DNA from 4 places in the Bacillus sp. FSL H8-0534 genome. Region 4 is predicted to be linked to each of the others. Evidence: riboswitches for the same ligand, from Rfam matches in the RefSeq annotation. Region 4 holds a riboswitch; each other region holds the start of a gene.

Region 1 (7,544 bases), 650 kb from region 4:
GTGAAACGAGATAAGGGATTAAGTAAGCTAAGGTTGAGACAGTAATAACGAATGTATAGGCCTCAGCAATGGTCCCTGATAACGTTGAGAAAAGGAAGACTTGCGACATAATATTTGTCAGTCTTAGTGAATAAATTGGACTTCCTTTTTTGTTTGTTTTTGCAAAGAAGGAAGGGAAGAATCCTTCTTTCGCCGCTTGATAAGGTACTTCTGAGCTTAATAAAATCCAGCCTAAGATAGAGCCGAATAGGGAAGTAAGAGCAAGTAGTGCCATCAATTTCCCACCGCCGTGGCCCATTGCAGCATTTAATGCATCGGCTAATGGACGTTCAGAAGTTTGAAGTTTATCAATGTGCAGAACACCCATTGTTAAAATGGTAATTCCTAAATAAATGGCAACTGTTAGTAATAAGCCAGCTACAGTTGCATGCTTTACTGTTTTTGGCGATTTCGCACGGTTTGATAAAAGAACAGCTGATTCAATACCGATAAATGCCCAAAGTGTTGTAAGAGCGGCTAAATTCACTTGTGAAAGTAGTCCATGTGACACGCCTTCTTTATCAATCACTGGTGTGTACCATTGTCCAAATTTAGAAGCTTGAAATGCAAACAAAGTAACAACGATAAATAGAAGGAATCCAGTTACCTTTGTTGTTGTTGCTAGGAAGTTTAATTTCCCGGCTCCGTTTACACCGTTTGTTAAAATCATATGTGTTCCCCATAGTAAGCATGAACAGATGCAAAATGTAATCAGTTTTCCAACTTCCACATCGAAAGAGCCGATTGAAAATAAGATACGTGTATCTTTCATAATCGGGAAGAAGAGTGATAAATAACCTGCAAAAGATGTAATAATAGCAACATTACTTGCCCAGTTTGCGACCCAGTAGCCCCAAACTATGCTGAAACCAGCCATTTTTTTCTTTTTTGGTGATGAGAATAAAGCATATGCATGACTTTGTGGTCCTGTTGTTAAGTCAGGACGACGAATTGCCAAATTACCGAAAACAAGAGCTAGCATTAAAACACCAAACCCTGTTGTTAACCAAGCTAATGTAACACCGAGTGGGCTTGCTGTTTGTGCTAATGTACTAGGCACCATGAAAATACCAGCGCCAACCATATTGCCGACAACAAATGCTGTCAGTACCCAAAAACCCCATTTTTTTTGTTGCATAAAAAATACCTCCAAAGTTAGTATAACCAAGTCAAGCGAGGAGATATGTATGTCTTCCAAAAAGGAAAGAAAGGTAAGCTTCATACAAAACAAAAAAAGCACGTGTAATTGTCGCTACGTGCTTTCTATCTTATAGGAAACCCACGACATACCTCTCGATAGCTCTCCACAAACAAGTTGTTTGTGACAGTTCTGCACTTATTAAATAGCAGACCCAGCAAGAATGCACAGTGGGCATTTCTTACTTCGGCAACCATTCCTTTCCCATTCATTCATCGATGCCACTACATCTCCTGAAATGATACTCTTAATGACTGCAACCTCTACCTCACCGAGATACGAATGAGGATTTATGTATTAAATTAACATAATCAAGGGTAACAAATGAATTTTTATACGTCAATGGATATAGCAATAATCAGACTATAGTGAACAATTTGTCATTAAAAGAAGAGGGATTTTTTTAGAAATAGGCTCTGTTAATCTGTGTGTTAACCTAATGAAGCAAATATTTTTGATATTTTGTCTCACTTGAGTCTAGAAAAACAACATAGTTATTCTGTAACTTTACTTGAGAATGTGATGGATTGGTTAATGAGAGAAGAGAAAGCGGGCTCATTGTAGCTCTTTTTTCTGTGCTGAAATATTACCATATAACAGAGCCTAGGAATAAAAAAAGAAGCTAAGTCTACAACCGTAGATTAGCTTCTAACACGAAATATTATACTAAGTTTAATACAGTTACTTTTTCACGTGTCATAGACTCAAGGCTCTTACGAATACCTTGTGCTCCCATACCAGAACCCTTCACACCGATGAATGGGAAGTGGTCAGGACCACGCTCTGTACGTCCGTTAATTTGAACGGAACCAGTATCGATTTTGTTTGCAATTGCAAATGCTTTATTAATGTCTTTTGTGAAGACACTTGCTTGTAAGCCGAAATCTGATTTGTTCGCAATTTCAATTGCTTGTTCATCAGAAGAAACACGGATGATTGGAAGGATTGGGCCGAATGGCTCTTCCCAAGCAACTTTCATATCTTCTGTTACATTGTCAATTAATGTTGGGTAGATTAAGTTGCGCTCGCGTTTGTTACCAATTACGATTGTAGCGCCTTTTTCTACTGCATCGTCAACTAATCCTTGAACGAAATCAGCAGATTTATCGTCGATTAATGGCACGATTGTACTGTCTTGTTCTGGAGAACCAACAGTTAATTCAGCCACTTGATCTTTTAATAAGCTAACAAGCTCGTCCGCTACATTTTCATGTACAAGCACGCGCTTGATTGCAGTACAGCGTTGACCTGAGTATGAGAATGCGCCACTAACGATATGTTTTGCTGCTTCTTGTAAGTCAGCATCTTCACGTACGATACCAGGGTCTTTACCGCCAAGTTCTAATACAAGCGGAATCATAGCAGCTTTTTTCGCTAAGTGAGCACCTGTGTGTGTACCACCTGTGAACGATACCATATTTACGCCAGGATGTTCTACTAAGTAGTCGCCGATAACAGAACCGCGTCCTGTTGCTACGTTTACAAGTCCTTTTGGAAGACCTGCTTTATGAAGAGCTTCAACCATTTTAATACCGCTAATTGCGCCTTGTGTTGCTGGTTTAAAGATAACAGCGTTCCCCATAATAAGAGCTGGTGCAAGTTTTGCAGCAGATAAGTTTACAGGGTAGTTAAATGGTGCGATTGCTAAAACAACACCACGTGGTGCACGTTGAATGATTGCAAGCTTGGATTTAGATCCACCAGGGAAGCTATCGCCCATCATGCTTTCGCCATGCATGTGTAATGCTTCATCTACAGTATAACGAATTAAATCAGCTGTACGAACAACTTCTTTTTTCGCATCTTTATAACCTTTACCGACTTCTTTCATCACGATATCGGCAATTTCATCTTGCATATTTACGAGCTCATCAGCCCATTTATATAAATATTTTGCACGATCTTGAAGAGAAGCTTCAGCCCATTCTTTTTGAGCTTGTTGTGCTGATTTAATTGCTTCGTCAACCTCTTCACGAGTAATTGCTTGTACTTTACCAATTACTTCGTGTAAGTATGGTGATGGAATATCAATTGTTTGCCCAGAAGAGCTTTCTCTCCATTCACCGTCTAAATAAAATTTGTACGTATTGCTAGTTGTCATGATTTGTCCTCCTAAAATAGCAACTTGTAAGAGTGAGTATATGGTGATTGTAGGGGGTTTGAGAACATTTTTCAAACAAAATGTTTATGGAAACGATTTCTTATGTGATTTTTATTTTGTATGCCCTTTCTTAAAGGGGTTTACCTTATTTGTAAGTGAAATATAGGATTATCTATAATAATATCGATAGATAATTTTTTCGAGTATCGAGGTGGTATTGTACATCTTTTATTTTTGGTGATAAAAGTTTATTTTGTAAAATAATGAAAAAACAATTGACAGAAAAGTTGATAAAGTTATAAAATTAAAAATGGAAAATAAATGAAGGGGGTGCGCGTAATGATTGTAATGGTAAATATGACTGGCTTAGTTGGATTACATGGTGGGAAACATTCATATCATTACGCAACCCGTACGGAAAGATAGTGCTTTTTTGTTTTTTCAAAAAGCGTACGTTGCGTATTTCGTAACGTACGCTTTTATGCGTTTTTGCGCATATCGTCAAGCGGCGGTATGCGTTTTTTTGTCTCTATTTTGGTTGTTTCCATACTTTGTATGGTTTCGATAAAGTGAAACTTCCATCCGTAAGGGGGATTTATCTCCCACGGATGGTTAGTTGAACCAATCGGGCATTTACGGGCAGTTATCCCCTTATCTATCGTTCTCATTTCTTGCTGAATCTTGAGGTGGGGATTTTACTGCCCGCAAATAGCGGGGTGGAAAAATATGGAAGGTGAGAAGTTATGGTGAAACAGTACAATTGGTACGGTGTAAAAGCAGGGGCTTTTGATAGTGGATAACAGAAATAGACTGAAACAAAATCGAGAAGGGAGAGATTTCATTGTTTTCAGTATTACAAAAGTTAACATGGTTTTTTAAAGAACATTGGAAGAGGTATAGCATAGCAATTGGAGTGCTTCTAATTGTAAATGTAATAGAGGTAATTCCTCCGAAAGTAATTGGATTAACAATTGATCATATAAAAGTAGGTTCTTTAACAAACGAAGTGATTATACAGTATGTTTGGATTTTATTTGGGGCGGCAGTTGGTGGGTATGTACTCACCTACGTATGGCAGCACCAATTATTTGGCGGTGCATTCGTGCTTGAAAAAACGATGCGTTCAAAATTTATGGGGCACTTGTTGAAAATGACGCCGACCTTTTATCACAAAAATCGTACTGGTGATTTAATGGCGAGAGCGACAAATGATTTAAAGGCGATTGCTATGACTGCTGGTTTTGGGATTTTGACACTTGTTGATTCTAGTTTATATATGCTCACAATTGTTTTTATGATGGGATTTTCAATCAGTTGGCAACTTACAATTGCGGCACTTCTTCCCTTGCCGATTATGGCATATGCGATGAATATATATGGGAAAAAGTTACATGAACGCTTTACGATTGCTCAAGATGCTTTTGGAGATATGAATGATAAAGTACTTGAATCGATTGCAGGCGTGCGTGTTATCCGTGCATATGTACAGGAAAAAGCTGATGAGCAAAGATTTCATCAATTAGGAACAGACGTATATGAAAAAAATATGAAAGTAGCAAGAATTGATGCACTGTTTCAGCCGACGGTTAAGATGCTAGTTGGTCTTAGTTATTTAATTGGTCTTGTATATGGAGCGTTTTTAGTGTTCCAATCGAAGGTTACTCTTGGTGAACTTGTGTCTTTTAACGTTTATCTTGGGATGATGATTTGGCCAATGTTTGCGATTGGTGAATTAATAAATGTCATGCAGCGCGGAAATGCTTCGCTAGATCGTGTCAATGAAACGTTAGCGTATGAGCCTGACGTGAAGAACGTGAAAAAGCCGACGCGTGTACACGAGCCAGAGTATATCGACTTTGATAAAGTTTCCTTTTCGTATCCTGCTTCACCTGAGCTTAATTTGAAAAATGTTTCTTTTTCATTAAAGCAAGGGGAAACGCTTGGTATTGTTGGGAAAACAGGAAGTGGTAAAACGACTCTTGTTCGCCAACTCCTTCGTCAGTATCCACTTGGAGAAGGGGATATTACGGTGTCGAATGTTACGCTTGATGAAATTTCAACCGAAAACGTACGAGGCTGGATTGGATATGTACCACAAGAGCATATTCTATTTTCAAAAACAGCACGAGAAAATATTTTATTTGGGAACAGAGAAGCAAATGAGGAGGAGCTTCAAAAAGCAATTGAAATTGCAGCATTTAAAAAAGATCTGGAGTTTCTTCCAGAAGGATTAGAGACGCTTGTTGGAGAAAAAGGTGTTTCTCTATCTGGTGGACAAAAACAACGGATTTCGATTGCGCGGGCTGTGATTCAAAATCCGGAAATTTTAATTTTAGATGATTCATTATCGGCTGTGGATGCTCGAACAGAAGCAGCGATTATTGAAAATATACGGAGAGAAAGAAGCGGAAAAACAACAATTATAACAACGCACCGCCTGTCAGCTGTGCAGCATGCTGATTGGATTCTCGTTATGGATAATGGTGAAATTATCGAAGAGGGAACACATGATAGGCTCGTTTTGAATGGTGACTGGTATGCGGAGCAGTTTGAAAGACAGCAGGGCGAAAACGTAGAGGGTGAGGTGAAAATATGAGTGTTGGAAAACGGTTATTTCAATACGCTATGAAAGTAAAGGGAACCATTTTTGTGGCACTGGCAATGTTATTTATTTTCGTTATTGCAGAGCTTGCAGGCCCATTTGTAGCAAAGACAATGATTGATGATCATATTGTCGGTATTGAGAAACCATGGCATGAAACAGTGCAAGGGGACGATGCCGTACTTTATAACGGAGCTTGGTATAAGCGAAGCGACCGCTTTGAACAAGGTGAACAAAAAGGAAAAGAAGTTCGTATTATACAAGTTGGTTTCACTTATTATTTTGTACCTAATAAGGTTGCTGCAGAGGGAACACGTTCTGTAAAGGGAGATATTATTACAGTTCAAAGTGGAAAAGCAGCGCAAGTGTATAAAGCAAAAATGTTAACAACCAAAGAAGTGTATTCGTTTTATGAACCTGAGATGAAACGATTACTTTTACTTGGCGGAGGATATTTTGCACTATTGTTAGTTGTATCTTTATTTGTATATGGTAAACAGTTTTTCTTACAGAAAGCATCTAATAAAATCATTCAAATTATGCGTGAAGATGTCTTTTCTCATATTCAAACATTACCGATTCGTTATTTCGACTATTTACCAGCAGGGAAAATTGTATCGCGTGTAACGAATGATACGGAGGCCATTCGGGAGTTATATGTAACAGTTTTAGCGACATTTGTTTCTAGTTTTATTTATATTATCGGAATCTTTATTGCTTTATTTTTACTTGATATGAAATTAGCGCTGTTATGTTTAATTATCGTACCAATTTTAATTGTTTGGGCTGTTGTATATAGAAAATATGCCTCTGTGTACAATCATAAGATGCGCTCGCGGTTATCAGATATTAATGGAACAGTGAATGAATCCATCCAAGGAATGCCTATCATCCAGGCATTTCGTCAAGAACGTGCAATAAAGAAAGAATTTGAAGAATTAAATGAAGATTACTTTAAGTACCAAAATAAAATTTTAAATTTAAATGCAGCGACATCGCATAATTTAGTGGGTGTCTTACGCAACATTGCTTTTACGGCGGTTATTTGGTATTTTGGCGGTGCCTCTTTGAGCGCTGCTGGGATTATCTCTTTAGGGATACTGTATGCATTTGTCGATTATTTAACAAGGCTCTTCTCACCAATTACAAATATGGTAAACCAGCTTGCGAATTTAGAGCAAGCGCGCGTTGCATCGGAACGTGTATTTGAACTGCTGGATGAAAAGGGCGAAGTAGTGGAAGAGGAACGTATACCACGTCTTAATGGAAATGTTCGATTTGATGATGTTTCATTTTCTTATAATGGGAAAGATGAAGTGTTAAAAAACATTTCTTTCGAGGCAAAAAAAGGAGAGACGGTGGCCCTTGTTGGTCATACGGGATCTGGGAAAAGTTCTATTATGAATGTACTTTTCCAATTCTATGAGTTTCAAAAAGGAAAACTTACAATCGATGGGCATGACGTGAAAAATATACCAAAGCAAGCACTCCGCGAGCACATGGGAATTGTATTACAAGATCCATTTTTATTTAGTGGTACAGTTGCGTCGAATGTAAGTTTAGAACATCCAAAGATTTCAAAGGCTCGAATTGTAAAAGCACTG
Region 2 (7,544 bases), 1.4 Mb from region 4:
ATGTATTTCCTATATAGTCTTTTGTAAAATCATCCGTTTGAATAATAAGTTGCTCATCTTCATAAGCGATTTCATTTGGATTATACTCATCGAAAATTAAATCAACATCAACAAATATACTACAAGAATTTGTCATTGTACCTCTAATACGTATGATGTTTTTGTTATTTGCGTTTAATTTATGTAATACGGCTTTTGCCCCATCAGTTACGCGAATGTTCATGGAATCCCAACCTTTGTTTATAGTTCTTATTCTATTATTGCAAAAACATTAGAAATAGGGAAGTAAAGGGTTTCAATGAATGATAAACGTATAGGGATTACGATTTGAAAAGTAAGGATGGAACCGTAAATGTTTGTGTTAAGCATAACTCATCATCACTTATTTTCTCAACTTCTTGATACTTTATCACATTCTTTTGGTAGAACTTTTTCTAAAAGTTCACCGCTGTTTTATTGTTTTTTAATTGCATTACATAATAGGTTCCTTTGTGCTGTTTTAAAAGTTCTAAAATTGCTTGATCTGCTATCCTTTTTCCGCGGTACGCTTTTAATATGAAAAGATCGTTAATGCAGCAGTCTGTTTCAGGTGCTGTGAATGGTGGTTTCGCGAATAGAAGAAACCCGACATATTTTTCTTCATATGTAATGAAATAAGGAGAAAGCTCATCTCGGTTACAAATAAGTTCAAAAGCATCAAATTCAAAAAATCCATTTTCATTTGGATGAAGGGTAGGGGAGAATTCGGATAAATCATGTAAATATAGAGCATAAAAATTCTTTAATATTTTAAGTTGTTCAGTGGAGACAATTTCTAACGCGACGTTCATTTTAATCCCACCCTTTTTTTAATAATTCCTCTATGCAGTAAACCATTCGACATAAAGAAAACATATCCTTTGAATGTGAAGGATTCATTCCAATAAAAAAGGCCAGCAAACATGATTGATGTTTGCTGGCCTTTTATCACTTAAAGTTCACATTTATCAAGAGGAATTACTTTTGTTTTCTTTGTAAATTTATATCCTAACCACATCGCAAGGAAGAGAGGTAAGCCGATATAGGAAACAAGTACACCATTCCAATCGATAGACTCGCCTATAAATGCTCCGTAATTTTGTCCTAAAATGACAATGACACAAAGTGCAAATGCGAAGATTGGACCAAATGGGAACCATTTTGCTTTATACGGTAAATCATTTAAATCTTTTCCTTGTGCAATATATGCTTTTCGGAAACGATAATGACTAATAGCAATTCCGACCCATGCAATAAATCCAGACATTCCAGATGCATTTAATAACCAAATATATACAACACCGTCGCCGAATAAGGAAGCTAGGAAAGCGGCACAGCCAACTACTGAAGTTGCGATTAACGCGTTAACAGGTACGCCGCGGCTATTTAATTTACCTAAAAATTTCGGTGCTTTTCCTTGTCTTGCTAAATCCCAAAGCATACGAGCTGATGCGTACATACCTGAGTTACCAGCAGATAAAACTGCAGTTAAAATAACTGCGTTCATAACAGAAGCGGCAAATGCAACTCCTGCTTTTTCAAATACAAGTGTAAATGGACTTACTGTTACATCGCTAGCTGCAAGACTTTCAGTTGTATACGGAATTAATAAACCGATAACAAGTATTGCAAAGATGTAGAATAATAGAATACGCCAAAAGATTGAGCGAATTGCTTTTGGAATGCTACGCTCTGGATCGGCAGTTTCACCAGCAGCTACACCTAATAATTCAGTTCCTTGGAATGAAAAACCAGCAGCCATAAATACACCGATAATTGCCATAATACCACCGTTAAATGGTGCATCTGCAACAGTAAAGTTTTTAAATCCAACAGGTTCGCCACCCATAATACCAAAAATCATCATAAATCCAACGATTAAAAAGATAATAACAGTAGCTACTTTAATAAGTGCGAACCAATATTCCGCTTCACCAAACCCTTTAACAGATAAGTAATTTAAAAGAAACATAATGACTAAACAAAGGCCACTCCAAATAAGGGAAGGTGTATTTGGGAACCAAAACTTCATAATTAATGTTACGGCTGCAAGTTCAGCGGCAATGGTAATTGCCCAGTTATACCAATAATTCCAGCCGAGTGCAAATCCAAGTGATGGATCGACAAATTTTGTCGCGTATGTGCTAAAAGATCCAGTGACAGGCATGTAAGCTGCTAATTCAGCTAAACTTGTCATTAAGAAGTAAACCATAATTCCGATTGCCGCATATGCGATGAGAGCTCCGCCAGGCCCTGCTGTGTGAATGACACCACCACTTGCAAGAAATAGTCCGGTACCGATTGTACCGCCGAGAGAAATCATCGTAAGGTGACGAGATTTTAACCCGCGTCTTAATTCACCTTGTCCTTGTGTAGATTGTTTTGTAGAGGTAGCTTGATTCGTTGCGCTATTCATGTTCAACACTCCTTTTCTTGTAAGATTAGGAAGGAACGGGGAGAAAAATACAAAAAACCGCCAAAGGAATTTGGCGGAACGTTTCACAAATAACCACCCCATCATACCCTTCCGTTAAGATAGCACCCCACGTTTACACGGTACTTTGTAAACGTGACAGTTCTGTTCCTGTTTGGAGACAGCCCCAGCTCGTACTTCCAGAGAAGAAATACAAACTTCGGCAGCATTTCCTTTCAAACGGAGTCATTGACATTCTCTGTGTCTAATCCGTTCTACTAATAAAAGCCGCAACCTCTACCTCATCGGATTGATGAGGATTTATTTATTGCTGTGATTTTTAATATATGGCAATTGTAATTAGTTTCTGAAAATATTGCAAGGGATTTTTGTAGGAAAATATCAAAAAAAATCGGTTATTGTATAGGAAACGTTTCAAAATTCCACCCGAACCTACGTGATATGTAAAAAAATGAAGAAAAAATTGTTATACAAATGTTTCGCAAAAAGATATGGAAAATCCTCTAAAATTAAAAGAAAATTCAGAAAAATAAATTCGACATTGATTATAAGCAAAATAAAGAGTGCTAAAGAGATTAAAAAAGGTAAGCAAACTTATCATTTGCTTACCGTAGTATTTCACACCACTTTATAATTATTTCTGTTTTAAGGCAAAACTCGTTTTTGTCCAGTCGTATATCCAACGTTTTGTTTTGTAAGCTGGGAGTGATTTCTAACCGAAATGAAAAGTGCAATGATAACGACAAGACCCGCTGCAATATAGGAAAGGTTAATAATTGTTGGATCCACTTTAAATGATGTAAGCAGTGTCCGGATATTTGTAAAAATAATCAGTCCACCAACGAGTACCCCAAGTAAATGTGAAGGTACAATTCGTACTAACCATGCAGCGATTGGAGCGGCGATAATGCCGCCGAGCATAAGAGCAAATACCCAAAACCAGCTTACTTGTTCCCAGCCTAATGAAATGAAAAATCCAATAGTTGCAGCTAATGAGACAGGAAACTCACTCGTATCAACGGAACCAATGACTTTTCTTGCTTCATTTCCACGTGCGAGAAGTACGGGTGTAGTGATAGGTCCCCAGCCACCTCCACCAGTTGAATCAACAAATCCCGCAAACAATCCGAGTGGTATAAGTTGCTTACCAGACATACGTTTATTTGATTGGACAATTTGTTTTTGAATAATAAATCGTAATAAAATATAGACACCTAAAGTAAATAAAAAGATAGAAATGTACGGTTTAATTAAATCACCCGGTAAATTGCTTAAAAAACAAGCACCAACAAAAGCACCAATTGCACCTGGTAATGTTAGTCTGGAAACAGTGTATTTATCAACGTTTCCAAATCGAATATGAGATACGCCAGAAGCTGCAGTGGTAACAACTTCAGCTAAATGAACGGATGCGGAAGCGACAGCAGGTGCAATGCCAAACATTAATAATAATGAGGAAGACGTTACTCCGTAAGCCATTCCAAGTGCCCCATCAATCAGTTGAGCAAAAAAACCAATAATAGCAAAGACAATTAATTTTTGCATATAAAATCCCCCTGTAATAATAAACAAAAAGGCTCTTTTCTCGAGTGAGAAAAGAGCCTTTGGTTTTTCCAATCAGCTTAACGTTAATTTTTTATTATTATAATGCATATTAATCTCATAAAGCAACTGGGTTTTAAAAGTTTTTTAAATTGATTGAAATAACAGAACAGTTATATAATAAAAGGATGTAAATAAAGGGAGGGGAAAATTATGTTAGCATTTGATCATCTCGTTCATACCGTTAGGTGCACACCAAAGGAAGCAGAAAAGCGAATGGAGGAGCTTGGATTTCATACGGTACAGGGCGGAGAACATACAAACTGGGGGACATGGAATAGTTTATGTTATTTTGACTTATCTTATATTGAATTTTTAGCAGTGCAACATGAAGATACAGCGAAACAAGCGGATAATCCACTTGTTCAGGAAACTGTAGAGAAATTACGAGATAGAGAAGGAATGCTGCAAATTGCTCTTCGTACAGATCATATTGAAGAACTTGCGGTAAGGTTCATGGAAAAAGGGTTACAAGTTAAAGGGCCGTTTGAAGGAAAACGAATGAGAAATGACGGTCATCTTATCGAATGGAAAATGTTATTTGTGGAACAGGAAGATAGTGGACCGAAATTACCTTTCTTTATACAGTGGGAAGAATCTGATGAGAGTAGGAGATTCGATTTACAAGAAGTGGGCGTCATTGTCCCGCATAGCAACGAGGTAAAAGAAATTCAGACAATATATTATGCTGTGAAAAATGCACGTGCAACAGTAGAAAGATGGAAAGAGATACTCGAAGTACAAGTGACTTTACCTGAAATTCATCAAGAATGGAATGCGCTTTGTCAAAGTGTATTGCTTGAAAATGTAAATGTGCAGTTTTGTGAACCTATTGGTGAAGGGTTCGTGCAAGAATGTTTGTTAAAATATGGAGAACTTCCTTTTGCTGCTGAACTTCAAGGAGCAAATACACAGAAGAAAAAACAACAAATTTTAGGGAATGTATACATATATTAATTGGAGTGGTCTATGTGGAAGAGGTGCTAAGGGAGTTAGAACAACAATTGGATTGTCCTCGTATAGTAAAATGTACTTTGATTCCAAAAGGTTTTTCATTTGATAAAAAATATAAAATTGAATTAGAAAATGATGAACGCTATTTTATTAAAGTGTGTGATATGTCAACTAGTGAACGTAAGCGCGAAGAATATGAATATACGCGTCATTTTGAATCATTAGGTATACCAATACCAAAACCAGTTCATTTTATAAGGCTTGTTAGATTAAATCAATGTGTACAAGTATTTGAATGGGTTAACGGAGAAGATGGTGAAGATATACTTGGAAAGTTGACTGAGAAAGAGCAATATTTGGCTGGAAAAAGGGCAGGAGAAGTCTTAAAGACAATTCATACAGTGAAGAAAAAGAATGTAGAAGAATCTTGGGAAACAGCTCGATGGAATAAATACGAGAGATATTTGCAATTATTAGTGGAATACGAGGTGGATTTTATTGACTTGCAATCGGTGTTAACCTTTGTAGAAAATCATAAGAATTTATTGCGAAATCGTCCTACTGTGTTTCTGCATGATGATTTTCACCCAGCAAATATTATGATTCATCATAATGAATTTCGTTCAGTAATCGATTTTGCGAGGTTTGATTTTGGGGATCCCATTCATGATTTTTATAAAACGGCCTTGTTTACAATTGATATAAGTGAACCATTTGCTGTTGGACAAGTCCATGGGTATTGTGATGGGGAGCCGTCACTTCATTTTTGGAAACTATATTCACTGTATGCAGCGATGATTTTTCCAGCAGATATTGTTTGGGCACATAAAGTAACACCAAATTTATTAGATGGAATGAAGGGGAGGTTGAAGCGGATTGTAGACGATCAGAATGATTTTACTTCTTATATTCCAAATTGGTATAAATCTTTTAATAAAGATATAATAAATATAGAATAGTTGGGGGTGTTGATTTGGATAAAATAGCGGTTATTTCAGATATTCATGGTAATATTCCTGCTTTAGAAGCAGTTCTTAAAGACATCAAACTAAAAGGGATAGAACGTATTGTGTGCTTAGGTGATCTAGTAGGGAAAGGACCACATTCTAGTGAAGCAATTGAGATTATTCGGAAAGAATGTGAGCATGTTGTAATGGGAAATTGGGATGATTTTATTACAAAGCCTAGTGATTTCGAAACATTACAATGGCATCAAAAACAATTATCAGAACAGCAGCGGAATTATTTAAGGGAATTACCATTTTCAATTGAATTTATAATGAGTGGGAAACTAATTAGAATGTTCCATGCATCACCTAGAAGCCTATATGAAAGAGTTCAGCCCGGAGCTCCAATGGAACAACGTGTTAGTTTATTTGAAAATAGTAATCTTACAGAAAACATTGAAGGTGAAAGGAAACCGGATGTCGTTTGCTACGGAGATATTCATCAAGCTTATGTGCAAAATTTTCGTGGGAAAACTTTGTGTAATGCAGGAAGTGTGGGTAACCCACTTGAGATTACGCAAGCCTCTTATTTGATTTTTGAAGGCGTATATGGCCAAAAAGAGGCAGCAAGTTTCTCAATTCAACTTGTAAGAGTTCCTTATGATATAGAGCTTGCGATCCGATTGGCTAGAGAAGAAGAAATGCCTGAGATTGATGCGTACATACAAGAATTGACGACAGCTAAGTATCGGGGATTAAAGTAGAATTAGACAAAATATATTCGATAAATCAACATACAGTTCTGTATAAATACTTAAAAATATTAACTATAGGGGAGGGAATATTCTAAAATGATTATTTCGAATATTTAAAATAAAAAGTTAGATAAATGATTGGGAAAGTAATTATAACTTCTAAATAGAGAGAATTAGAAATAGCGAAATCATTAGATACAATGATTTTTCTCCAAATAGGCATGGTTAAAAATCCTTAGGTTGGCAGCTCATGTCTGTATTCAAAAGGTGTATAGTAACCTTAATAAATGATGAAATATGCTAAAAGTTAAAAACTAACGAGGGAATAGAGATGAAAATACAATTAAAGGCGGATTTAATGTTACTATTGGTTACATTTTTTTGGGGGGCATCCATCTTACTTACAAAAGTTGGCCTCAATTACATGCAAGAATATAATTTAATCTCATTACGTTTTATTATTGCTTTTCTTTTGTCAGGTATAGTGTTTTATAAGCATTTAATCAAAATTGATTTTAGAACTATTAAATATGCTTTTATATTAGCTGTTATCTTGTTTATAGTTTATATTTTTGCGACTTTTGGTACAAAGTATACATCGGTTTCTAATGCTGGTTTTTTAATGAGTCTTACAGTGATATTTATTCCAGTATTATCATCTATTTTTTTAAAACAAAGACCTGAAAAAAAAGTTATATTGGGAGTTGTTTTAACAATAGTAGGGATAGGGTTATTAACGTTAAATAGCCAATTAAAAATAGGTTATGGCGATATATTATGTATTTTATGTGCGCTATTTTATGCAGTCCATATCATTATTACTGGAACAATAAC
Region 3 (7,544 bases), 310 kb from region 4:
AAAACAGAGTCAGGTGAGGTAATAGGTGAAAATATAGCATCTGAACAATTGAATTTGTATAGCGATTCAAGTGATATGACAATAAAAGAGTATAAAGGAAACAATATAAAAGGAGTTTCCAAATCAGGAGGGATTACGTTACAGGGAGTGGAAGGAAGCTTCGATATTCAAAACGATACGGGAGAGGTGAATGTATCCTCTGTTTCAAATTTAAAAAATGAAAGTAAAATAAAAACCGAATCATCTCATATAAATATAAACTTTAAGAGAGAGCCAAAAAATCTAGAGGTTGACTTGTCAACGCGTGCGGGCCAAATAAAAAATGAATTTTCACTTTCAACTGGTGAAAAAGGAAACAATCATAAGGTAAAAGGTCGTATAGGAACTGGAAAAGGGAATGATACAAAGTTAACGGTGCAGTCTATGACAGGAACGATTGAGTTGAAACGTAATGAGAGTGTGAAACAGCTTTAAAAAATAAAGTTCGATTATGAAAGATACATTCTGAATGGATACTGATACTCTCGCTCTACTTAGAATATGTTTGTACAGTATAAATCTCTTTATAGGTGTGTTTATTTAAACTTTTTAAATTATTCTAGATTGCTCTTCATCGGTGCACTGTATACTCTCTTTTTCTTGACAGGAATATCATATAGTATTAATATACCGGGGAGTATATTAATACTATATACATGGTAAAAACGTCTAATGAAAAGGAGTACAGGGTGTCATGCGAAGGAAAAAAGAATTAACAAATTCGAATTCGAAACGACAGTTATCGAACATTTTAGCCCAAACGGTTAAAACCGGAATTATTAAATCGAATTTGGTCCCAATGTTTGCTGGGTTAACATTGGCTTTATATAAATATAAGATTAGCCCGTTTGAGAAAATTCCAGAGATTATATTTGCTTTCATCGGTTCTATTTTAATCATAGGTGCAGCAGGGGCTTTTAATAATCTGTATGATCGTGATATTGATTCGATTATGGAGAGAACCAAAAAGAGACCAACTGTAACCGGAGAAATAAGCCCTAAGGCTGTATTATGGCTTGGAATATTGATGACAATCTCCGGGTTAGTATTTCTTGCACTAACCACATATTTAGCAGCCTTATTAGGGTTTTTAGGCTTATTTTTGTATGTTGTACCGTATACAATGTGGAGTAAGAGAAGAACAATTTACAACACAGAAATTGGAAGTGTTTCAGGGGCAATGCCACCACTCATTGGCTGGGCTGCTATTTATCCGGATATAATGCATCCGGCTATTATTGGGCTTTTTATCATAATGGTTATTTGGCAAATGCCTCATTTTTACGCCATAGCTATTCGCAAACATGATGAGTATAAGGCTGCAAAGGTTCCGATGCTTCCAGTAGTCAAAGGTGTTAAAAGAACATATATACAAACGAATATCTATTTAATTGTTTTAATTGGAATAAGTGTTCTTTTAGGATCTTTAAGCATTGGTCTTATGCTAGTAGCGCTTCTTTTAAGTACTTTATGGCTTGTTTTAAGCATTTATGGTTATAAAAAGATGGATTCAGAGAAATGGGCAAAATCATTGTTTATTTTTTCTCTTTTCCATATGACGATTTTATTTTCAACGATCATTATCTATTCCCTTATAGGTGTCTTTTTTGGAAGATGAATATAGGTAACGAATGAAAAGTTTTAGAACGATTTAATTTGTAAAGAATAAAAAAACCAATTTCTCGTGTATTAGAATGAGAGATTGGTTTTTTAGCGTGTGAATAAATTTTACTTACGTTTGTTCTACTAAATTGAACGAAAGTAATCGTCACTTTAATAAAACTATATTTTTGTCGATAATAAGTACTATAGAGTTGGAAGGGTAATATGAATCGTTGTTCCTTTTTCTATTTCACTGTCTACTTGAATGGTTCCACCATGTGCCGTTATAATTTTTTGGGCGATAGCCATTCCTAAACCAGTTCCTTCATTTGAAACGTTTGTAGTTGTACCTCGGTAGTACTGTTTAAATAGATTTTGAACTGTCATTTCATCCATACCGACGCCAGTATCTTCTATTATAATATGTACAGTGTCCTCTAATAGAATCGAGGTATGGATCTTTGTTTCTACAGGGTTATGTAAAACGGCGTTCATAAATAAATTTTGCAAAGAGCGATGTAGTAATTTTGTATCAATAGGAATAATAATGTTCGTTTTGTCTGCGTGAAAGCTAAAATGATAGTGTTCAGATCGTGGATCATTTGTCATATCAGCTATCATTCTTCTTGTAAATTCAATGATATTTATTTCTTCTTTTTTTAGCGGGATTTGTGAATCATGAAGGCGGAACGAGAGGTTTAAGTCTTCAATTAACTCCTTCATATGGTCCCCTTTTTGTTGAATCTCTTGCAGAAACTTCTCTTTTTCTTCCTCACTCCATTCATGGTCGGGTGATAACATAAGTGCACTGTATCCTGTAATATAAGTGAGAGGTGTCTTTAAATCATGAGAGATTCCTGCCATCCATTCGCGTTTCATTTTCTCAAGTTGTTCTCGTTCATTCTCTATTTCTCGTAATCTATTTGTTAAATGTTCTATATTTAGAAAGACGTCTTTATATAAGCGATAAGGGCCTTTTAATTTTCCTGTTTTTTTATTGTACATTTGTTTCGTACTTTCTGGGGTTACATAAGAGCCTTCTGCTAGATGGTTAATCCATGAAATTATTCGAAATAAAGGTTTCCCGATATGCCATCCATATAAAATAGCGCCTAAAATAAGAGTACATACAAAGAGGCAAAAAACGATAAGAGCTTCCGTGTCTTTGTTCTCTTTGCTTATTCCGATAAGAGGTAGTATGCCTTCCATGAAGATGGCCATGAAAATCCCCATAAAAAAAGTACCGATAAATAAACTACGAATAAAATGAAAGCCTAGTCGGAAACCAATTTTCATTTTTGTTGCTCCTTAGTATGCGGGATAAATTTATAGCCAATTCCTCTCAAATTAACAATGTATGTAGGGGATTTAGGATCTTCTTCTATTTTTTTACGTAATTTAGAAATATGCATGACTACTGTTTTATCATCACCCATAGAAGTAAGTCCCCACACTTGTTCATATAATTGCTCAGCTGTAAAAATCCGATTTGGATGTGTGCATAAGAAAGTAAGTAATTCTAGTTCTTTAGCAGTGCAATGTACAGATTTTCCGTTTACTGTTATCAGTCCCTCGCTTGGATATAGAGAAAAGGATTCAAAATGTAAGTTTGAATGTTCTGCTTGGCGGTTATTTAGCAGCATACTTTGTCCGCGTAATTGTACGTTAATTCGAGCAGCTACTTCTAAAGGATTAAATGGTTTTGTTATGTAATCATCCCCACCAATTCCGAGGCCTGTTAATTTATCTAAGTCACTAGAGCGCGCTGTCACAAATAGAATAGGGGTATTTGTATAGTTTCGTATTTGTCTACATAATTCGAAGCCGTCTATATCTGGTAGCATAACATCGAGTAAGATAATATCGAATGGATGATTTTTAACTAAGTTTAACGTCTCACTTCCGTTTAGAGCGGTTGTTACATGAATAAAATTTTCTTTCTTTAAGGTTAGTACCAACATATCTAGTATACCTTGCTCGTCATCTACTAAAAGAATATTTTCTGTTCTCATTATGTATCCGCCTTTACATGTTTTTTGTCTCATTAAAATGATTTGGAAAATATTTCACATGTAATAGTGTAACATAATACTATTTTGCTAGATAAAAAAATAACAACAAAGAAATATTCCTTGTTGTTATTTTTGAAAATGAAATTAATTCATTTGTACCATCGGTTCAATTTTTGCCATAAAAGATTGATGAAGAGCTTCTACACCATCTACTAAATGTAGGCGATCAATGACAACAGATACTTTAATTTCAGATGTACTTACCATTTTAATATGAATATTTTCGTCTTTTAATGTAGAGAACATGTCAGCGGCAACACCTGGATTGGATACCATGCCGGATCCAACAATTGATACTTTTGCTAGATGATTTTCATATTCTACAGATCTATAGTGAAGTGCTTCTTGATTTTGTTCTAATACTTCTAATGTTTCTCTTAAGTCACCCGAATGAATAGAGAAGGATAGATGTACAGTACCTTCATTTGTAATACTTTGAATAATAATATCAACATTAATGTGAGCGGTAGCCAACGTAGAGAAAACAGTTGAAAGTGCTCCTTGTTCTAATCCTTTAATTGTTACGCGTGTAATATTATCTTCAAATGCAATACCTTTTACGATTGATTGTTGTTCCATGTTACATTCTCCCCTTACAATTGTTCCGTTTTCTTGTTCCATACTTGAACGAACTTCTAAAACTACGTTATGATTTTTCGCGAATTCAACAGCACGTGGATGCAGTACACCAGCACCAAGATTTGCGAGCTCTAACATTTCATCATAAGAAATTTCATCTAATTTATATGCGTCTTTTACAACGCGTGGATCAGTCGTGTATACACCTGTTACGTCTGTGTAAATATCACATTTTTTCGCTTTCAGCGCAGCTGCTAATGCAACAGCAGTTGTATCAGAACCACCGCGGCCTAGTGTGGTAATTTCGTTCTCTTTACTTAGTCCTTGGAAGCCAGCAACGATTACAATTGTTCCTTCTTGTAAAAGGGATTGAATACGTTCAGTATTAATATCAGAGATTCTTGCACTTCCATGTACAGATTCAGTCGTAATACCAGCTTGCCACCCAGTTAGTGAAATAGCGTCGTATCCTTTTGCTTGCAGCGCCATTGTTAATAAAGAAATGGTAACTTGTTCGCCAGTTGTTAAAAGCATGTCCATTTCACGTTTACTCGGATTTTCGGTAATAGCAGTAGCAAGTGCGACAAGCTCATCTGTGCTTTTTCCCATTGCAGATACAACTGTAACAACACCGTTCCCTCGTTCATATTCTTCAATAATTAAATTTGCTACATGTTGAATGCGCTGAATACTTCCGACAGAAGTACCACCGAATTTTTGAACAATCGTTTCCATTACAAATTCCTTCTTTCATCCATTTTTATTAATTAATCAGGAAAGGTGTAAAAAACATATAAGAGAGATGTATAAGTCCCTAAATATTCCTGTAGTTACCGGAAAGAAAAACAAAAAAACACCATCTCAAATAGGGGAGGATGGTGCTGTTACAGGAAAAGGGAAACAGAAAAAGGAGCTAATAAAAAAACCGCCAAAAAAGAATATCATATAAAGCATGATACCTCTTTTTTGTAGATAGCTCTTCATATATACACGTCTGTACATATGACAGTTCTGTTTCTATTCGAAAACAGCCCCAATTAATAAATGCAGAGAAATTTATTAATTTCGGCAACACTTCCTTTTTTCTAAATTCATCGACATCTCTGTGTCTCCTTTAGAATACTTATAAGCGTTGCAACCTCTATCTCACGTTTTGGGCGAGAGTGTTTGGTTTATAAAGTTGTTTGGTAACATTTGTTTTATAATAATTAAAATATTTTAGGAAATCAAGTGCTTTGTTAATATTTTGAAAATTAAGTCTCTTTGTGTAATGAAAGAATTATTTGAAAAATATAGATAGAATCGAATTTTACGTATACATTAGTGATATAGAGGGAGTGGAGGGAGAGAGGATGAAGAGGCAGAAACCGATTTATGTTCAAACAGAAATGGTAACATCAATGGATGAATTATGGAAGTATACGCAAGATCCGATGTTACATACAGAGTGGGATGCTCGCTTTACTGAAATATCATATTTAGAGAAACAAGATGATGAACCACAACGTTTTTTATACAAAACAAAAATCGGTTTTGGGCTTGAAATAGTTGGTGAAGGGGAATCGGTAGGGGAATTCCAAAAGGAAACAGGAGAAAGAATATCTTCGCTAAAATTTTGGACAGACAATAGACTTTCATTGATACAAATAGGAAGAGGCTATTGGAAATATACACCGAATGGAGAAATGATTTGCTTTGAAACGCAGTATGATTATGAGACGAGATTTGGTGGTGTAGGGAGGATTATAGATTCATATGTATTTCGGCCGCTATTAGGATGGGCGACAGCATGGAGCTTTGATGCTTTAAAATTATGGTTAGAAAAAGGGTTGCATCCTCGCTTGTTAATAAGAAAATCGATTACGTATTGGCTTATTTGTTTTTTACTTTCTTTTGTATGGATGTATCAAGGGCTTATGCCAAAAGTATTATTTAATCACCCAGAAGAGGTACAGATGCTTTCTGTACTTATTGGTTCAAACGAAAATAGCATTCTTTCGCTTAAAATAATTGGTTTTTTAGAAATAGGATTCGGGATCATATGGTTGTTGCCGTTTCAAAAACAGAAGTTATTGCTGCTGCACATTATTATTTTAATTGGTCTAACCATAGTAGCAGGATTCACAAATATTTTGAGTTTTATCCAACCATTTAACCCCATTGCCTTAAATTTTATATTAATTGGATTATCAATTATTGGGTATATGAACAGTAGTGATTTACCAAGAGCGAAAAATTGTAAGAGAAAAAGAAGGGGGTAAATGCGTGGCTAGCATCTATGAAGTATTATTAGGAGAATCTTATCAGCAGCTACACCCGAAATTACAAAAACGTTATGCAATTACGGAAAACAATAGTTTTATAGGTGAAGGGAAAATGGATGAAATTGATGAAGGATCGTTTCTTGTCAAAATGCTTTTAAGAGTTGCATCTAAGTTTCGCATGTTCTTTTCAGAAAGAGGAAAAGAAGTACCGTTTACAATACATAATATTGCTGAAGAGGATGCGAAAGGAAATGTTTTTGTAAGGTGGAATCGGATGTTTCGATTTGATAACAAAAAACGTTATTTCAATGCCGTTATGTACCTGAATACAAAACAGAATGAAATTATTGATTACTTTGGTGAACCGTATTTGCTCGTATCAACACTTGCCTTTTATGTTGATGAAGAAGGAGCAATGCATATCTCATCAAAAAAACAATGGTTTTACATACTTGGGAAGAAAATACCACTACCCAAATTTTTATATGGAGAGGCGAAAGTTATAGAGAGCTATGATGATGTATTAAACTGTTACAAAATTCATGTTCAAGTGCGAAATCCATTATTTGGCCCGCTTTTCTCATATAAGGGAACGTTTGTAGAAAGGGATCAGACTAGATGAAAAATATAATTCTTGGCCTTATTTGTTATATGGTTTTTATTATATTGGAATGGCCGAAATTAAATCCCGTTGAATGTATCATAGTGTTATCTGTTTTTTTATTTATACCAATGTCATTATGCATTGTTGATAAGGAAAAAAGAGATGGATCACAGGTTTTATTTTATAAACTTGTATTGTTACTTTATCCGGTTGCTGCAATCAGTGCGATGCTTGCCTTCATAACAGATTATTTTTTATTTGCAGTGATTTGGTTTATATATACAGGCATTATTGCATTATTCGGCGTAAGTAGGTTACTAGAAAGAGGATGGAAGCCGTTAGAAGAGATGGCAATTGATAGCGGATTTATTTATTTGTTTTTAG
Region 4 (7,544 bases):
CAAGAGGCAAAGGAGCGCTGGAGAAAAAGAGGAGTAGTACTGCGTCTAGGGATTGAAGCTGATTATTTTATGGGTGGGGAAGATGAATTACAAAAATTATTGGCATTAGGAGATTGGGATTACGTAATTGGTTCTGTGCATTTTATTGATGGATGGGGATTTGATAACCCAGATACGAAAGAATATTTCGAAAACCATCAGCTAAGTACATTGTATGATGTATTTTTCACAACAGTTGAAAAGGCCGTTCGTTCGAGAGTGTTTGATATTGTAGCGCATCTTGATAATATAAAAGTATTTAATTATCGATTAGATGAAAATGTACAGATTCCACATTACGAAAGAATTGCTAAGGCATTAATAGAAACAAATACAGCAACGGAAGTAAATGCTGGATTATATTATCGTTATCCTGTTCGAGAGATGTGTCCAAGTCCACTTTATTTACAAGTGTTGGCAAAATATAAAGTGCCAATTACTCTTTCATCAGATGCTCATTACCCAAATGATTTAGGAAATTATGTCCAAGAAAATGTGAAAACATTACGTAATCATGGTATTTCTCATGTTGCTACATTTGAAAAACGGGTGAGGAAGATGCAACTGCTTGAAGAAGAATCGGTAATTGTTTCAAAGTAAAACATGATTTCGTGATGAAAACCTTTCTTTTTGCTCAAAATAAGAAAGAATGATAAAGGAGGGTTTTAAATGGTAAAACAAAATAATAAACAGAGTATGAAAGTGACGAATCAAAGTTATACTTCCCAAACGAACGAGGAAGTTGATTCTGTAGTACAAGAACAAATTAGTGATACGGTAGCAGAGGGAACGATTGATGCAAAGCTGGGAAAACAATCTAGTGAAGAACAATAAGTAAAAGGGGAGATATCCATCTCCCCTTTTCTTATGAGAAAAAGTGTCGATTTTCAAAACTGTAATCAAATTTCTTGGCTTTTTTGACATAGATTTCTTACAATAAAATGTAAGGAAGTTCTCATTTTTAAATAGAAGAGGTGCTTAGTAATGGCGAAAATATTAGTAGCAGGAAATATTCCAGAAATCGGATTACAGTTATTACAAAATCATGAAATAGAAATGTATGACAAAGAAGAGTTAATCAGTACCGAAGAATTAGCAAAGCGAGTTAAGGATAAAGATGCACTGTTAAGTTTACTTTCTACAAAGGTAACAAAAGAAGTGATTGATGCAGCATCAAATTTGAAAATTATTGCCAACTATGGTGCAGGTTACGATAATATTGCTTACAAGTATGCAGCAGAAAAAGGAGTTGTAGTTACAAATACACCGAAAGTTTCAACAGAAGCAACAGCAGAGTTAACATTTGCTATTCTTTTAGCGGCTGCAAGACGAATTCCAGAAGGAGATACACTATGTCGTACAGTGGGATTTAATGGCTGGGCACCACTCTTTTTCCTCGGCCGAGAAGTATATGGGAAAACAATTGGAATCATCGGTCTTGGTGAAATTGGAAAAGCAGTTGCGAAACGTGCAAAAGCATTTGGAATGAATGTGATGTATACAGGTCCAAACCGTAAGTATGAGACAGAAAGTGAAATAGAAGCAACATATGTAACATTAGAAGAACTATTACAAACAGCAGACTTTATTACGATTAATTGTGCGTATAATCCAAGTCTTCATCATATGATTAATGAAGAACAATTTAAAATGATGAAGAAAACAGCATATATTATAAATGCAGCACGTGGTCCAATTATGAATGAACTAGCGCTTGCTCATGCGTTAGAGACAAATGAAATTGAAGGGGCAGCTCTTGATGTATTTGAGTTTGAACCGAAAATTACAGAGAGATTAAAGGGACTGAAAAATATTGTCCTTACTCCGCATGTTGGAAACGCAACATTTGAAACTCGTGACGCTATGGCTGAAATGGCAGTGCGTAACATTTTAGCTGTATTAGAAGGAGAAGAACCATTAACACCTGTAAACCAAAAGGAATTTGTTACAAAATAGAAAGAACCCTTCCAACTGGAAGGGTTCTTTCTATTTTTCTTTATTTGCTCGTTTTTTATGAGAAGGTCTTTGCCTAATAAATTGAGATAACATAAACAAAATATAAAGTGGAATAGCAATGAATAGAAATACTGAAATGTTGCCAAAACTTGTTTTATACATTGTATAAATACTGCCAATTAAAAATAGTGTAACAATGATACTGTATCGTGGAATTGGCACATCTTTTAAACTTGGGATGCGAATACGGCTTACCATTAAAAATGCAAACGTTACAAATACTGTAATGAGGACAATTTTTGGAATGGTATGTGAAAACAATGTTAAGAAGGCAACAAGTCCTCCTGCTGCAGTAATAGGAACGCCAGTGAAATATTTCATAGAAGTAGAGGAAGGCGTTACATTGAATCTTGCTAAGCGATATGCTCCGAACAGAGGGAATAGGCCTGCTATGTATAGTCCGATAATTCCGTAATTGGAAAAGGAAGTGTAGTACATTAAAACTGCAGGCGCAGCACCGAATGTTACAACATCTGCGAGTGAATCAAGTTCTTTTCCCATTTGTGAATCAACACGCAATAAACGAGCAACCCGACCATCAAGACTATCTAACATCATCCCGATTAGTACTAAAATAGCAGCTGGTTTATAATACCCTAAAGATGCATAGCCGATTGATAAAAATCCACTGTATAAATTTCCGAGCGTAAATAAGTTTGGAATTGCTGCTCTATACAAAATCTGATCCCTTGCTTTCTGTAATAAATTCTTAATTAGTGTATGAAAGTTTACTTGTTTTATCATAACATAAATTTCTTTCCACGTACGAAAAAATTCCCATTTTGTGAAAGATTTCATCAAGTGAAATCGTATTCAGTGATGTGGTTCATTAAGGCAGGCTTTCATGAGTAGTTTATCCCTTGTCTAACTTTTTTATCATTTTAACCGAGAAGACCCCCTCCTCTAAACGAAGTGAAGGTGGGGGGAGTTCAATTCTACTGAGCTTTGAGTTGGGGAGAGATTTTGTTAGATAAGATCATCATGTTTATGAAAGGGTAAAAATTTAATTAAGAAATAAGCAACCTCAAATTGTTATCATTTAAGGTTGCTTTTAGGGTTATTCAAATTTAGTTATCATTGTTCCCGTTTTGTATTTATTGTTAGGATCAAATCGTAATAAATCGCCATAGATAAGTTTATCAGAATAACTTAATTCTGTTTTTGATTTTTCAATATATGGCTGGCAAATTGCTAAATCAATAGATTCACCTGTGCTTTTTTTATAGCACATATTTTTTGTATAAACATAATCGTTTGTTACGAAACTACCATCACGCATAATCATAAGTGGATGCTCATTTTTTGCAAATAAATCGGTACCAAACTCAATGGATTGGTTTGTTTTGACACCAAGTAAATGGAGCAATGTTGGTTTTATATCGATTTGTCCAGATACTTTAGAAATAACTTTTCCTTCTTGACCAGGTACATGAATAATAAGTGGTACACGTTGCAATTGCATCGAATCAAATGGAGTTATGGATTCTTTACCGAGAAATTGTGCCATAGCAGCATTATGATTTTCAGAAATACCGTAATGATCTCCGTAAATAACAATAACTGAGTTATCGTATAACCCTTCATCTTTTAATCGATTGATAAATAGTTTCAGAGATTCATCTGTATAGCGAACGGTTGGGAAATAACGATTTAGTACACCACTCTCAGAATTATACTCATTAATATATTGATCTTCTGGATTTAAAAGAAATGGGAAATGATTTGTTAATGTAATAAATTTTGTATAAAACGGTTGTGGTAAAGATTTAAGCTTGGAGATCGATTGTTCAAAGAACTCTTTATCTTTTAGTCCCCATCCAACAGACATTTGTTCTGTTCCTGTATAATCATTTAGGTTAAAATAACGATCGTATCCGAGTGCTGGATACATTACATCACGATTCCAGAAAGTTTTATCATTCGAATGGAAGACTGCGGAATAATATCCATATTTTTTTAACTGCTCAGGAGTTGCTGTGTACTCATTGTTTGCATGTGTAAAGAATACAGAGCCACGGTCTAATGGATATAATGAATTTTCTACAATAAATTCGGCATCGGATGTTTTTCCTTGTCCAGTTTGATGATAAAAGTTATCGAAGTAATAACTATCTTTTATAAATTGATTTAAAAATGGAGTAATTTCTTTTCCATTTATTTTTTTGTTGATAACAAAATTTTGTGTAGATTCCATTGAAATTAAAATGACATTTTTTCCTTTTGCAACTCCAAATAAACTTTTATCAGCTTGTTTATTTTTTGAATTCACGTAGTTTTTAATCTCAGAAAAACCGTCTCCACTTGCAAATACACGCTCTGCAGAAGATTTAGACTGAAGTGTAATGTCAAATAGATGATATGTGTATAAACCAAGATTTTTCACAACGGTTTGACGATCAAAAGAGTGTGAAAATAACTGCGGTTTATGAACGACAGAAACAATAACTTGCAATGCTAACAGAGCTGTTATACCACTAAAAAAGCTTTGTTTTTCAGAGCGAGATAGTGGCGTATTATCACAAAATTTCGGGAACTTACGTAAAATAAACATTAGAATAATTGCATCCGCAAATAGAAGTAATGTCTTGTACGTAAATAGTTCTTTAATACTGGTTCCTAAATCAGCCATGTTATTTGTTTGGAATAAAACAGGGAATGTGACAAAGTCATTATAAAAACCGTAGAACATCGCGTTTCCAAATAAAATAAATGACAGCAAAAAGCTGATTCCAATAATAATTCGATTTCGATACTTTGATGCTAATAAAGCTAGACCAAAAAATAAAAGCAATGAAGCAATTGGATTAAACAAAAGCATCATTTCTTCAAAGAAGCTATCAATTTTAATATCGAAGGCTAGCTTGTACACTATATATGTTTTTATCCATAATAAAACGACTGCAACAAGTGCAAATCGTAATTTTGGAAACAAATGTTGTAGCATAACATACTCCTCTCCTACTGTAAGTGACGGTTCTAGTGATTGTAGTTCTAATGATAGAAGTTTCACTTTAAATATACGAACAGTCGTATATCTTTATGTACTATTATACGAAAACAAAGCAGAATTGTGGATAATTTTTATAAGAATTGGTTAGAAAAAGAGAAAACGGAGACAATAACCATATCGCATTTTGATACGGAGGTTATGATGAAAAAGTTATTTTGTTTCATATGTAGTGGTTTTTTATTCTTTTCTACCCCTACAGTTTTTGCTGCACAATATGATGCGCCATTATTAGAAGATGCTCTTTATTCCGTTTTGTTTCCGCAAATAAATGTAGCGATTGAGAAGCATTATGGGAAACAAAAACCGTATGAATGCCCGAAGATTGTTAGTTTGAAAAAAATGTATAGTGGTACATATTTATTTCAAGCGGTAATTGAAGTGACGAAATATGAAGCCATAGGTGGGAAAGTACTTCCGCCATTCGAAAAAATAAGAATTACGTTTAATAATGATGAGGGAGAATGGACTGTGAAAAAAATAGATATAAAGCGCTTACCAGATGATACGAAATTAAATTGTAAAAAAACAATGTGAAAAATTGTTTGACAAATAATTTATTCGTTTGGTATTGTTAATACCAATATAAGATGTTTGAAAATTAAATAGACTTACCTCATCTACTCTCAAAGGTAGAGGCCGCGATAGGAAAGAGTAAGCTATGGGAGATTTAGTGGAATCTGTGATCATAGATTGAAAGGGACTATTGCCGAAATATAAGAGTGACCACGTCATTCATATATTGGGACTGCATTGAATAAATGTAGTACTGTCATAAGATTTTATTTTATGGAGAGCTATTTGGAGATGTTGATGCGGTTTCTTATTTGAGAAGATAACAACTCGTTTATTTTTTCATGATACATTATTCCTAATAAGAAACGCGTGTGAACATTGTTCCGCGCGTTTTTTGTTTACCCCGCTTTAACGGGCAGTAGGATCTCATATCTTAACATTCTGAGAAAACAAAGAAGTTAGGTGGAGGATCAACTGCCCGTAAAAGCCCGATTGGTGAAGGCTAATAATCATTTGGGATGAAACTCCCACTGAATAAAGTTTCACTTTATCTAAAAACGCGCTGCAATGAATAGAAGAAGATTGGGGTTATGAGTTTTAGAGGAAATAAGGGAGGAATTCAAATGTATTTACACGGCACAAGCCGAATCAATGAGCAAGGACACTTAGAAATTGGAGGATGCGATACAACGCAGCTAGCTAAACAGTATGGGACCCCACTTTATGTATACGATGAGGCTTCTATTCGGGAAAAATGCCGCGCGTTTCATCGTGCTTTCCAGGAAAGTGGATTCTCTTACCAAGTAGCGTATGCAAGTAAAGCGTTCTTGTGCATGGAGATGTGCCGAGTAGCTCGTGAAGAAAATATGTCTTTAGATGTTGTTTCTGGGGGCGAATTGTATACTGCTTTGCAAGCTGGTTTTCCTGCATCACGCATTCATTTTCATGGTAATAATAAGACCGAAGAAGAGATTGTCATGGCGCTGCAAGCAGATGTTGGCTGCTTTGTGGTAGATAATTTCTTTGAAATGGAAATATTACATGACTTAGCACAGCAGTATGGAAAAATTGTAAATATATTAATTCGAGTTACACCTGGAGTAGAGGCGCATACACATGAATATATTACAACAGGGCAAGATGATTCGAAATTTGGTTTTGGAGTTTCGGCTGGTCAGGCAATGCAGGCGATTCGAATAGCGCTAGAGAAATCAAATTATAATGTGTTAGGTATTCATTCACATATTGGGTCACAAATTTTTGAAACAGCAGGATTTGTTCGAGCGGTTGAAGTATTGCATAATTTTTTAGAAGAGATAAGGGAGCAGACTGGTTATGTTGTAACGGTGTTAAATGTTGGTGGAGGTTTTGGTATTCGTTATACGGAAGCTGATAGACCACTTACCCTTGAAACATATGTGCATGCTGTAACAGATGCAGTGAGAGAACAATTTACAAGAAATAATTATCCACTTCCTGAAATATGGATTGAACCAGGTCGTAGTATTGTTGGGGATGCAGGAACAACAATTTATACAGTAGGAGCTGTAAAAGATATCCCTGGCATTCGTAAATATGTGTCAGTCGATGGGGGAATGACAGATAATTTAAGACCAGCTTTATATGGAGCTCGTTATGAGGCGATGCTAGCAAATCGAGGGAAAGAAGAGGCTGAAGAAGTTGTTTCAATTGCTGGAAAGTGTTGTGAGAGTGGAGATATGCTTATTTGGGATATAGAACTGCCGCAAGTTGCTACAGCAGATTTGTTAGCGATCTCTTGTACAGGAGCATATGGATATTCTATGGCTAATAATTATAATCGTATTCGCAGACCGGCTGTAGTATTTGCAAAAGGTGGGGCATCACAAATTGTTGTTGAACGTGAAACATATGAAAATATAATTGGGAACGATCGCATACGTATAAAAGAGCTTGTGTAATGATAAAAGGAGTTGTTCAAATAGAG

The links. Region 4 has a riboswitch for lysine ahead of lysA (diaminopimelate decarboxylase). Riboswitches for the same ligand answer to the same signal wherever they lie in the genome.
Region 1: another riboswitch for lysine. It lies ahead of MHH71_RS11655 (amino acid permease); the one in region 4 lies ahead of lysA (diaminopimelate decarboxylase).
Region 2: another riboswitch for lysine. It lies ahead of MHH71_RS01100 (amino acid permease); the one in region 4 lies ahead of lysA (diaminopimelate decarboxylase).
Region 3: another riboswitch for lysine. It lies ahead of MHH71_RS06720 (aspartate kinase); the one in region 4 lies ahead of lysA (diaminopimelate decarboxylase).

What each region holds. Positions count from the first base shown of each region.
Region 1 covers NZ_JBBOUC010000001.1:2,263,074-2,270,617, reverse strand. The annotation lists gene MHH71_RS11655 (amino acid permease) at 1-1,177, opposite strand, end outside; lysine riboswitch at 1,329-1,511, opposite strand; gene MHH71_RS11650 (NADP-dependent glyceraldehyde-3-phosphate dehydrogenase) at 1,899-3,338, opposite strand; gene MHH71_RS11645 (ABC transporter ATP-binding protein) at 4,180-5,934, shown strand; gene MHH71_RS11640 (ABC transporter ATP-binding protein) at 5,931-7,544, shown strand, end outside.
Region 2 covers NZ_JBBOUC010000001.1:186,798-194,341, forward strand. The annotation lists gene MHH71_RS01090 (iron-sulfur cluster biosynthesis family protein) at 1-223, opposite strand, end outside; gene MHH71_RS01095 (GNAT family N-acetyltransferase) at 435-830, opposite strand; gene MHH71_RS01100 (amino acid permease) at 971-2,434, opposite strand; lysine riboswitch at 2,547-2,739, opposite strand; gene MHH71_RS01105 (sulfite exporter TauE/SafE family protein) at 3,098-3,997, opposite strand; gene MHH71_RS01110 (VOC family protein) at 4,208-5,011, shown strand; gene MHH71_RS01115 (aminoglycoside phosphotransferase family protein) at 5,026-5,967, shown strand; gene MHH71_RS01120 (metallophosphoesterase family protein) at 5,982-6,719, shown strand; gene MHH71_RS01125 (DMT family transporter) at 7,042-7,544, shown strand, end outside.
Region 3 covers NZ_JBBOUC010000001.1:1,296,547-1,304,090, reverse strand. The annotation lists gene MHH71_RS06740 (DUF4097 family beta strand repeat-containing protein) at 1-474, shown strand, start outside; gene cyoE (heme o synthase) at 734-1,657, shown strand; gene MHH71_RS06730 (sensor histidine kinase) at 1,846-2,937, opposite strand; gene MHH71_RS06725 (response regulator transcription factor) at 2,934-3,653, opposite strand; gene MHH71_RS06720 (aspartate kinase) at 3,798-5,027, opposite strand; lysine riboswitch at 5,258-5,444, opposite strand; gene MHH71_RS06715 (DoxX-like family protein) at 5,645-6,553, shown strand; gene MHH71_RS06710 (DUF4166 domain-containing protein) at 6,558-7,178, shown strand; gene MHH71_RS06705 (YndJ family protein) at 7,175-7,544, shown strand, end outside.
Region 4 covers NZ_JBBOUC010000001.1:1,610,185-1,617,728, reverse strand. The annotation lists gene MHH71_RS08495 (histidinol phosphate phosphatase domain-containing protein) at 1-639, shown strand, start outside; gene MHH71_RS08490 (DUF4025 domain-containing protein) at 709-873, shown strand; gene MHH71_RS08485 (2-hydroxyacid dehydrogenase family protein) at 1,024-1,995, shown strand; gene pssA (CDP-diacylglycerol--serine O-phosphatidyltransferase) at 2,026-2,733, opposite strand; gene MHH71_RS08475 (LTA synthase family protein) at 3,113-4,999, opposite strand; gene MHH71_RS08470 (DUF3888 domain-containing protein) at 5,207-5,599, shown strand; lysine riboswitch at 5,688-5,870, shown strand; gene lysA (diaminopimelate decarboxylase) at 6,202-7,518, shown strand.